One region of the Vogesella perlucida genome, then DNA from elsewhere that is predicted to be linked to it. Evidence: riboswitches for the same ligand, from Rfam matches in the RefSeq annotation. Region 1 holds a riboswitch; the other holds the start of a gene.
What was found. Region 1 has a riboswitch for glycine ahead of glyA (serine hydroxymethyltransferase). Riboswitches for the same ligand answer to the same signal wherever they lie in the genome.

Region 1 (4,411 bases):
TCCACCAGGTCGGGGTATTCGCCCTGCAGGCCCAGCAGCACGGCAGTGTCGGTGCCGTGGCCTTTGCCGGTGGCACCCAGCGAGCCGAACATCTCGGCCTTCACGCTGGCGGTGGCGGCGAGCAGGCCGTCTTTTTCCAGCCGCGCCACAAACTGGCGTGCGGCACGCATGGGGCCGACGGTGTGGGAGCTGGACGGGCCGATGCCGATCTTGAACAGGTCGAATACGCTGATAGCCATGCTGCTTCTCTTTTTATGGTGCGGGCGCGGGTGGCGCCTCGGGTGTTGTTTGTCTGGCCGTGTGGGCCGTGGTGTGTGGGTGCTGCCCGGGCAGCGGCGGCATTGTACTGAGCAATGCCGCCGCTGTGTGCACTACCGATGCTGCAGTGCAGCTGGCGCCTGCGTTAGCGGTAAACCGGGAAGGCCGCGCACAGCTCGGCCACCTGGCGGCGTACGCGGGCGGCGACCTCTGCATTATCGATATCGTTCAGGATATCGCAGACCCAGTGCGCTACCTGGCTCGCCTCGGCGACACCGAAACCACGGCTGGTGATGGCCGGGGTGCCGATGCGGATGCCGCTGGTCACAAACGGGCTTTGCGGGTCGTTCGGCACCGCGTTCTTGTTGACGGTAATGCAGGCTGCCCCCAGTGCCGCGTCGGCGGCCTTGCCGGTGATGCCTTTGTCGATCAGGCTCAGCAAGAACAGGTGGTCGTCGGTTTTGCCCGATACCACGGTATAGCCGCGCTGCTGAAACACCGCCACCATGGCGCGGGCATTATCCAGCACTTGCTGCTGGTAGGTTTTGAATTCGGGCTGCAGCGCTTCCAGAAACGCCACTGCCTTGGCGGCGATCACGTGCATCAGTGGGCCGCCCTGGATGCCGGGGAACACCAGCGACTGCAGCTTCTTCACCAGGGTTTCGTCCGGGTTGGCCGCCAGAATCAGGCCGCCGCGCGGGCCGCGCAGGGTTTTGTGCGTGGTGGTGGTGACCACGTGGGCGTGCGGCAGCGGGCTGGGGTAGAGCCCGGCGGCCACCAGGCCGGCGACGTGCGCCATGTCCACGAACAGCCAGGCGCCCACGCTGTCGGCAATCTGGCGCATGCGCGCCCAGTCCACCACCAGCGAGTAGGCAGAGAAACCGGCTACTAGCATCTTGGGTTGGTGTTCGATGGCCAGCCGTTGCACTTCGTCGTAATCAATCGCACCGGTGCCGGTGTCGATGCCGTACTGCACGGCTTTGTAGATCTTGCCGGAGAAATTGACGCCGGCGCCGTGGGTCAGGTGGCCGCCGTGGGCCAGGCTCATGCCCAGGATGGTGTCGCCCGGCTGCAGCAGCGCCATGTATACGGCGGCGTTGGCCTGGCTGCCGGAGTGTGGCTGCACGTTGGCATAGTGCGCACCAAACAGCTGGCAGGCGCGGTCGATGGCCAGCTGCTCTACCACGTCCACATGCTCGCAGCCGCCGTAATAGCGTTTGCCGGGGTAGCCTTCGGCGTACTTGTTGGTGAGCTGGGTGCCCTGGGCCTGCATCACGCGCGGGCTGGTGTAGTTTTCCGAGGCAATCAGCTCGATGTGGTCTTGCTGGCGCCGGGTTTCGGCCTGGATGGCGGCCCACAGGGCGTCGTCGAAACCGGCAATCTGCATGTCTTGCGTAAACATATCTCTCTCCATGGCGTGTCTGGCTGCTGCTGCAGCCGTGTGCATGGCTCTTTGGCGGGGTGCCCAGGGTGCCGCGTGGCGGCATGGGCGGGCAGGGCATGGCTGGGACGCAGGCGATGGCACCCGCCCGGCCATGCCGGACGATGCCCCCTCTGTCCTTTTGCCTGAGATATTGCGGTGCGGGCGCACCGTGTGTCCTTCGGCGAGGCGGCGTTGCGGCCAACCTTCTCTCCAGAGTGCCGGACACACACAGTTCTTTTGCCTGAGAGTTTCTGGGGCGATTCCCCTTCGGCGCTGCCGCGTGGGCAGTCTCTCCTGTGTGTGCGGCGCGGTGCGGCGGGGCGGGCCCCTGCCGTGTCGCGCGTGGCTTGCAGAATCTAGAAGACCTGACGCGCTGGTGTCAATGCGTGGCGGGTATTTATCGATGTGCAAACGCAGCAAAACGCCGCCCCTTGCGCGGGGCAAGCAGGGCGGCGTGACGGGTGTTTTGCTGGCGGGCTAGAACATGCCGTTGCCGTTAGCATCCTGCGCGGGTACCGGCTGGATCACGTCCCAGTGCTCGGCAATCTTGCCATTGGCCACGCGAAAGATATCCACCACCGCCACACCGCGCTCGCCGGGTTTGTCCTGGCTGTGCACGTGCAGCATCACCAGGTCGCCATCGGCCAGCACACGCTTGATGCTGGCGCGGCTTTGCGGCGTATTGGCGCGAATCCAGCGCACGTAGTCTTGCAGCGGCGCTACACCGTTGGCGACTTCCGGGTTGTGCTGGATATAGCCGGGTGCCAGATACGTGGCTGCCTGTTCGGCATCCAGCTTGCTGAAGGCGGCGTCGTAAAAAGCCAGTACCAGGGCCTTGTTGGCGTCCTCGCGCGGGCCTGCCAGTGCAGGCAGGGTGCTAATAGCCAGGCCGGCAGCCAGCAGCGTTGCGGTCAGCCAATGTTTCATTTGGCGGCGGCTACGGTAAAGCGCTGGCGGTGGTGGCGGGCCTGTTCGGCTTCGTCCACGATGGCGACCGCCAGGTCTGCCACGCTGATGCCGGCCGGGGCGTCGCCGTCCATCAGCAGTTCGTTGGCGCCCAGCTGGTATTGGCCACTGCGCTCACCCGGGGCCAGCAGCGCGGGGGGCGATACGAATACCCAGTCCAGCACGCTTTCGTCTTGCAGGCGGTTCAGTGCCTGGCGGGCACCCTCGGCGCCTTCTTTGTAGTCGGCGGGGAAGTGCGGGGTATCGATCAGCTGCAGGCCCGGTGCCACGTACAGGCTGCCGGCACCGCCTACCTCGATAAAGCGTGCCACGCCGGCGGCCTTGGTGCCCGCCACGATGGCGTCGTGGCCTTGCAGGAACAGGCTACGGATATCGGCTTTGTCCCAGCCCGGGTTAAAGGCGCTGATCACCGCATCGTGGCCTGCTACGTCGCGGGCGATGGCGTCGGCATCGTAAGCGTTGCTGGCTTTCACGGTAAGGTTGGCCGCAGCGGTAATACGTTCCGGGCGGCTCACCAGTGCCGTGACCTGGTGGCCACGGGCGAGCAGTTCTTGCAGCAGGGCCTGGCCAACAAAACCGCTGGCGCCGATAAGTGCGATGTTCATGCTGTGTCCTTTCGGGTGGGGTAGGGAATGACTGCATGGTAGATCACGCGCTTTCGGATGATAATCCGCTTTGAAATACAATCATTGTTAAGCTGAGGTTGGTAATGGACGAGCTACGCAGCATGGCCGTATTTGCCGCTGTGATCGAACACGGCTCCATGAACGCTGCCGGGCGCACGCTGGGCATGACGGCATCGGCCGTGAGCCAGCACATCAAACGCCTGGAGCAACAGCATCAGGTAGCCCTGCTGCACCGTACCACCCGCAAACTCACGCTCACCGAGGCAGGTAGCGTGTTTTACCGCAGCTGTGCCGCCATGCTGGCCGCCGCCAACGAAGCTAGCGTGCAGATGGCCGCGCTGCGCGACGAGCCAGTGGGCGAGCTGCGCATTGCCGCACCCAGCGGCTTTGCCGGGGGCGTATTGGGGCAGGCGCTGGCCCCGCTGCTGGCGGCCAACCCTGGCCTGAGCCTGCGGCTGTTTTTTCAGGATGAAATGATCGACCTGGTGCAGCACCGTATCGACCTGGCATTGCGTGCCGGCAATCAGCCCGACTCCACGCTGGTGGCCCGGCATCTGGCCGACTGGCCTTTTGTGCTGGTGGCGTCCCCTTCATACCTGGCGGCGCGTGGCATGCCGCAGCTGCCGGGCCAGCTATACCAGCACGACTGGATAGGGCTGGAGCAAGAGCACGGGTTGTCGCCGCTGCGCTTACAGCGGGAGGGCGAGGTAGAGCTGCTGCGCCTGCGTAGCCGCATTGCCAGTAACAGCATGCTGTCGGCGCGGGCGTTTGCGCTAGGTGGCCTGGGCATTGCCATGCAGCCAGCACCCGAGGTGCGCGCCGAGCTGCAGGCCGGGGTGCTGCTGCAGGTGCTGCCAGACTGGCAGGCGCCGGTGTTGCCGGTGTACGCGGTGACGCCGCGCCGTGACGTGCTGCCGGCCAAGGTGCGGCACGCTATTGCTTTATTGCAACAATCCATGCCCTAGCGGTTGACTGTTTCTTGTGCAGTTATTGACATGTGCATTTAAAGAGCACGCAAAAAAACTTGTATGTACTGCAATATTTGGCTAACAAACAAAAGAGCGTGGTGAGGTTTAAATATATTGATGGCCAAAGCCCGCCCGTTAGCGCATATATTCTATAAAAAAGCTTACAAGTG
Region 2 (4,411 bases), on a different contig from region 1:
CGGGCGATGAATTCTTGATGATTGAAGAGTTGCGAGAGAGACATGTCTGCGATTCCGTCTTATCGATTAGCCACGAAAACACACGAAAAAACACGAAAGAAAACCCGCTAGGGCAACAGCTAAAACCTGTTGCGGCGTCACCCCAAGCCGGGCATGAGCCAAAGGTGTAGCCGCCTGGTTGTGGCAATCGCTTCGAGCGCCGCCAGGCATTTCCGTGTCCTTGCGTGTGTTTCCGTGGCTAATAAAAAATGCCCCGCCATCTTGCGATGGCAGGGCCGTTTTATCAGGCGCCGATTTCGGCTGCGTAGGCAGCGGCGTCCAGCAGGCCATCCAGATCAGCGGCGTTGGCCGGCTTGATCTTGAAGAACCAGCCTGCGGCGTATGGCTCACTGTTGGCCAGCTCCGGGTTGGCTTCCAGCTCGGCGTTCACTTCCAGGATTTCGCCGGCGATCGGGGCGTATACGTCGGAAGCGGCTTTTACCGATTCCACCACGCCGGCTTGCTCTTCGGCAGCCAGGTTGGCGCCGACGGCAGGCAGCTCGACAAACACGATGTCACCCAGCAGCTCTTGCGCGTGCTCGGTAATACCCACGGTTACGGAGCCGTCGGCTTCCAGGCGCAGCCATTCGTGGCTGGATACGTATTTCAGTTCGGCAGGAATGTTGCTCATCGTTTCTCTCCAGAAAAATGTGTCGTGATGGTGTAGCGGGACAGGCTCTTGCTCGCCCCGTCGTTATACACCAGCTTATTCAAAAACTTTCTTGCCGTTACGCACGAACGGCATTTTCACCACACGCACGTCGGTCAGCGTGCCGCGCAGGTCTACCTGGGCGGTAGCCGCAGTGGCAGCCGGTACACGGGCGATGGCGATGGAATGCTTGAGGGTGGGCGAGAAGGTGCCGCTGGTGATGATGCCTTCGCCGATGCCTTCTACCACCACTTTCTGGCCTTCGCGCAGCACGCCGCGGCCTTCCAGCACCAGGCCGACCTGCTTCATGGCAACACCGGCTGCCTTCTGGGCTTCCAGCGCGCTACGGCCGATAAAGTCGCGGCCTTCGGTCATGGCGATGGTCCAGCCCATGCCGGCTTCCAGCGGGGAAACGCTGTCGTCCATATCGTGGCCGTACAGGTTCATGCCGGCCTCCAGGCGCAGCGTGTCGCGGGCGCCCAGACCGATAGGCGCTACGCCAGCGTCTTTCAGCTCGTTGAAAAAGGTAATGGCTTCGGTAGCGGGGATCATGATTTCCAGGCCATCTTCACCTGTGTAGCCGGTGCGGGCAAAGAACCACTCGCCGGATGGCAGACCCTGGAACACTTTCAGTGCACGGATGGCGTCGGCCAGTGCCGGTTTTACGCTGCAGACTTTGTCGATGGCGGTGGGGCCTTGCACGGCCAGCATGGCCAGGTCGCGGCGTACTTGCAGGGTCACGTCGAAACCGGCGGATTGTTTTTCCATCCAGGCCAGGTCTTTTTCTGTGGTGCCAGCGTTAACGACCATGCGATAACCAAAAGCGGTGAGGTATACGATCAGATCGTCTACCACACCGCCTTGTTCGTTCAGCATGCCGGAGTACAGTGCCTTGCCCTCGAAACCCAGCTTGGCTACGTCGTTGGCAATCAGCTTTTGCAGCCAGGCCTTGGCGTCGCTACCGGTGATGTCCACCACGGTCATGTGGGATACATCGAACATGCCGGCGTCGCTGCGCACGATCTCGTGCTCTTTCAGCTGGGAGCCGTAATGAATAGGCATTTCCCAGCCAGCGAAATCAACCATTTTCGCGCCGGAAGCCACGTGGGCATCAAATAGGGGGGTACGTTTCGGGGCCGTCATTGCAAGTCCTTAGGAGTGAGATTATCCCTGCCTCACACCCCTCTGTCCCTGCACCTGAGATTTTCCGGCATTGCGCCGTTAGCCCCTTCGGTGGGCGCATCCTGTGCGCCACTCTCCAGATTCTGCGGGGAAAACCCCGATTCTTGCAGTCCTTTTGCCTGAGCGATTGCGGGTGCACTTGCGCCTTCGGCGGCGGTTTTGCCCGGTGGGCAAACCGCTCTCTCCTGCGGAATGCGCGCATTATCGTTGCCACAGCGTAGCTTGGCAAGCTGGATTTGGCGGCACTGTGGCACCCAGCGGCCTGGCAACACGACGGGCAGATGACAAGACAAAAACAGCCATGTCACCCGGCTTGAGCCATCACTATCGCCACGGGCAGTCATGCGACACCTTGCTGCGCGCAGGCCTGGGTTACTGACACAAACCGGACACACCCAGGACAAGCGCTGCGTACATGATGCAAGAAGCATGGTATGCAAGCTACTGTTTGGTAAGCCTACCCTGCAAGACCACGGCTACCCAGACCAAGGCGCCAGCACGCATATACCGGGGCCCAGCCGTGGCTGCCTTAGCGTACAAGTACAGAGGGAGCAGCGACATGCAGCCATCAATTGATGACATTCTGGCCAGCCTGGAAAATTGCGGTGAACACGCTGCGCAACGGTGCGACGGGGACAGGCAGCTTTATACAGCCGCGCTACATGGCATGCTGCACCAGGCCACCATGCATCTGCCGCCATTGGAAAAACTACTGGTGATCCATGCCGCCATCACCCTGTTTGGGCCCGATGCCAACATCAACGATGACACGACTGATGACAAAACGGGTGATCGTGATCTACTCGGCGATGAGCAAACACTGATACCGCTTCATCTGGGCGCATAGCGCAAAAGCAACAAGGGCCGGCGTGCCATGCACACCGGCCCTTGCATCATGTTGGCCGCAGGCTACCCTGCCCCACCGAGCTTAGCCTTTCACCAGGCGCTCGCGCAGCTGCCACAGGTACACAGGCAGGCCGGCCAGCAGCAGCAGGATGCCCCACATGACCACTTCGGCACCGGAGCCGTAAATGGTCCACATGGCAAAGATAAAGCCGCCAAACGAGAACGCCAGCGGCGCGTACCAATCGCGGCGGCTGAACTGCTGGTGGCGCTTCAGCATCACCGCCAGCAGCGCCATGGCGCAGAAGGCATACGGCAGCAACGTGGTGGCCGTGGCCAGCAGGATGACAAACTCGAAAATCTGCACGCCACTGTCGCCACCAGCGTACTTGCTGGCCAGCAAAATGGTCACCAGCACGGTAGACAGCACCAGGCCGACGATGGGCACACCGGCTTGGTTTTCACGCACGAAGAAGCGCGGAAACAGCTTATCGCGGGCGGCAGCGGCCGGAATATGCCCCTGCATCAGGCACCAGCCATTGAGTGCGCCAAAGCAGGACACCACGGCACCCAGGCCTACCGCGTAGTAGGCCCAGTTACCCCACAGCTGGCGGGCTGCATCGGCAAACGGTGCGCTGGATGCGGCCAACTGGCTGGCGGGCATCAGGCCCTGCAGTGCAATGGTGCTCAGAATGTACAGGCCGGCGGCAATCAGCGTGCCCAGCACGGTGGCACGCGGGATGGTGCGCTCGGGCTGGTCCACATCCCCAGCCGGTACCGAGGCCGACTCCAGCCCCAGAAACGCCCACAGCGTCAGCGCCATGGTCGCGGGGATGGCTTCGCCCAGCGGCTTGTGCTGCGGGTTGAACTGTACAAAGTCGGGGTTCAGATACAGCAGGCCGGCGATGGTCACGCCCCCCAGCGGCAGCAGCTTGATCAGCGTGGTCACAATCGCTACACGGCCGGAGCTTTGCGGGCCGCGGCTGTTGATCCACGTTACCAGCCAGATCAGGCCGATGGCGGTGGCACCGGCGGCCAGGTTACTCTGGTTCAGCACCGGGAAAAACACCCCCAGATAGCTGACACCGGCCACGGTCAGCGCCGCATTACCGGCCCACAGGGCAATCCAGTAGCCCCAGGCAATCAGGAAACCGGCAAAGTCGCCAAAGCCTTCGTGAATATACGCATACGGGCCACCGGCTTTATGCGGCAGCAGGGTAGCCAGCTTGGCAAACACCAGCGCCAGGCAGATGGCGCCCAGCGAGGTGATGGTCCAGCCGATCAGCGACGAGCCGCCGTATTGCGCCAGCGAGGCCGGCAGCAAAAACACGCCGGAGCCGATCATATTGCCCACCACCAGGGCGGTACACATCCAGAAGCCGAGCTTGCCCGGTGCGGCCTTAGTCATGGCAGCCTCCCTGGCAGGCGGGGTAAACGGGGGGAACAGCTGCGTGCGGCCAGGCCGCACGGGGAATGAGGTATTGCATGGAAAGTCCTGATTGTTCTTGGGTTTTGCTGGTGTCCACAGGCCCGCCCCTGTCTCGGGGCGTGGCCATGCCGCACAGGCGGGCTGCACGGCATCACAAAACAAACAGGGCCTCGACGAGGAGGCCCTGCTGCTGTGCACAAAATTATAGCGTTTTTTGGCTATGCCAGGACGATAGGCCCGGCCGGCACACTCGCCAGCTGCCAGTTTTG

Region 2: another riboswitch for glycine. It lies ahead of gcvT (glycine cleavage system aminomethyltransferase GcvT); the one in region 1 lies ahead of glyA (serine hydroxymethyltransferase).

What each region holds. Positions count from the first base shown of each region.
Region 1 covers NZ_CEETRO010000002.1:409,465-413,875, forward strand. Annotated here, with positions in the region: gene ACZ9XP_RS04295 (L-serine ammonia-lyase) at 1-239, opposite strand, end outside; gene glyA (serine hydroxymethyltransferase) at 404-1,660, opposite strand; glycine riboswitch at 1,809-1,899, opposite strand; glycine riboswitch at 1,901-1,988, opposite strand; gene ACZ9XP_RS04305 (nuclear transport factor 2 family protein) at 2,159-2,608, opposite strand; gene ACZ9XP_RS04310 (NAD(P)H-binding protein) at 2,605-3,252, opposite strand; gene ACZ9XP_RS04315 (LysR family transcriptional regulator) at 3,357-4,238, shown strand.
Region 2 covers NZ_CEETRO010000001.1:353,680-358,090, forward strand. Annotated here, with positions in the region: gene gcvP (aminomethyl-transferring glycine dehydrogenase) at 1-44, opposite strand, end outside; gene gcvH (glycine cleavage system protein GcvH) at 284-670, opposite strand; gene gcvT (glycine cleavage system aminomethyltransferase GcvT) at 746-1,831, opposite strand; glycine riboswitch at 1,864-1,960, opposite strand; glycine riboswitch at 1,968-2,068, opposite strand; gene ACZ9XP_RS01695 (hypothetical protein) at 2,430-2,717, shown strand; gene ACZ9XP_RS01700 (amino acid permease) at 2,799-4,121, opposite strand; gene gluQRS (tRNA glutamyl-Q(34) synthetase GluQRS) at 4,361-4,411, opposite strand, start outside.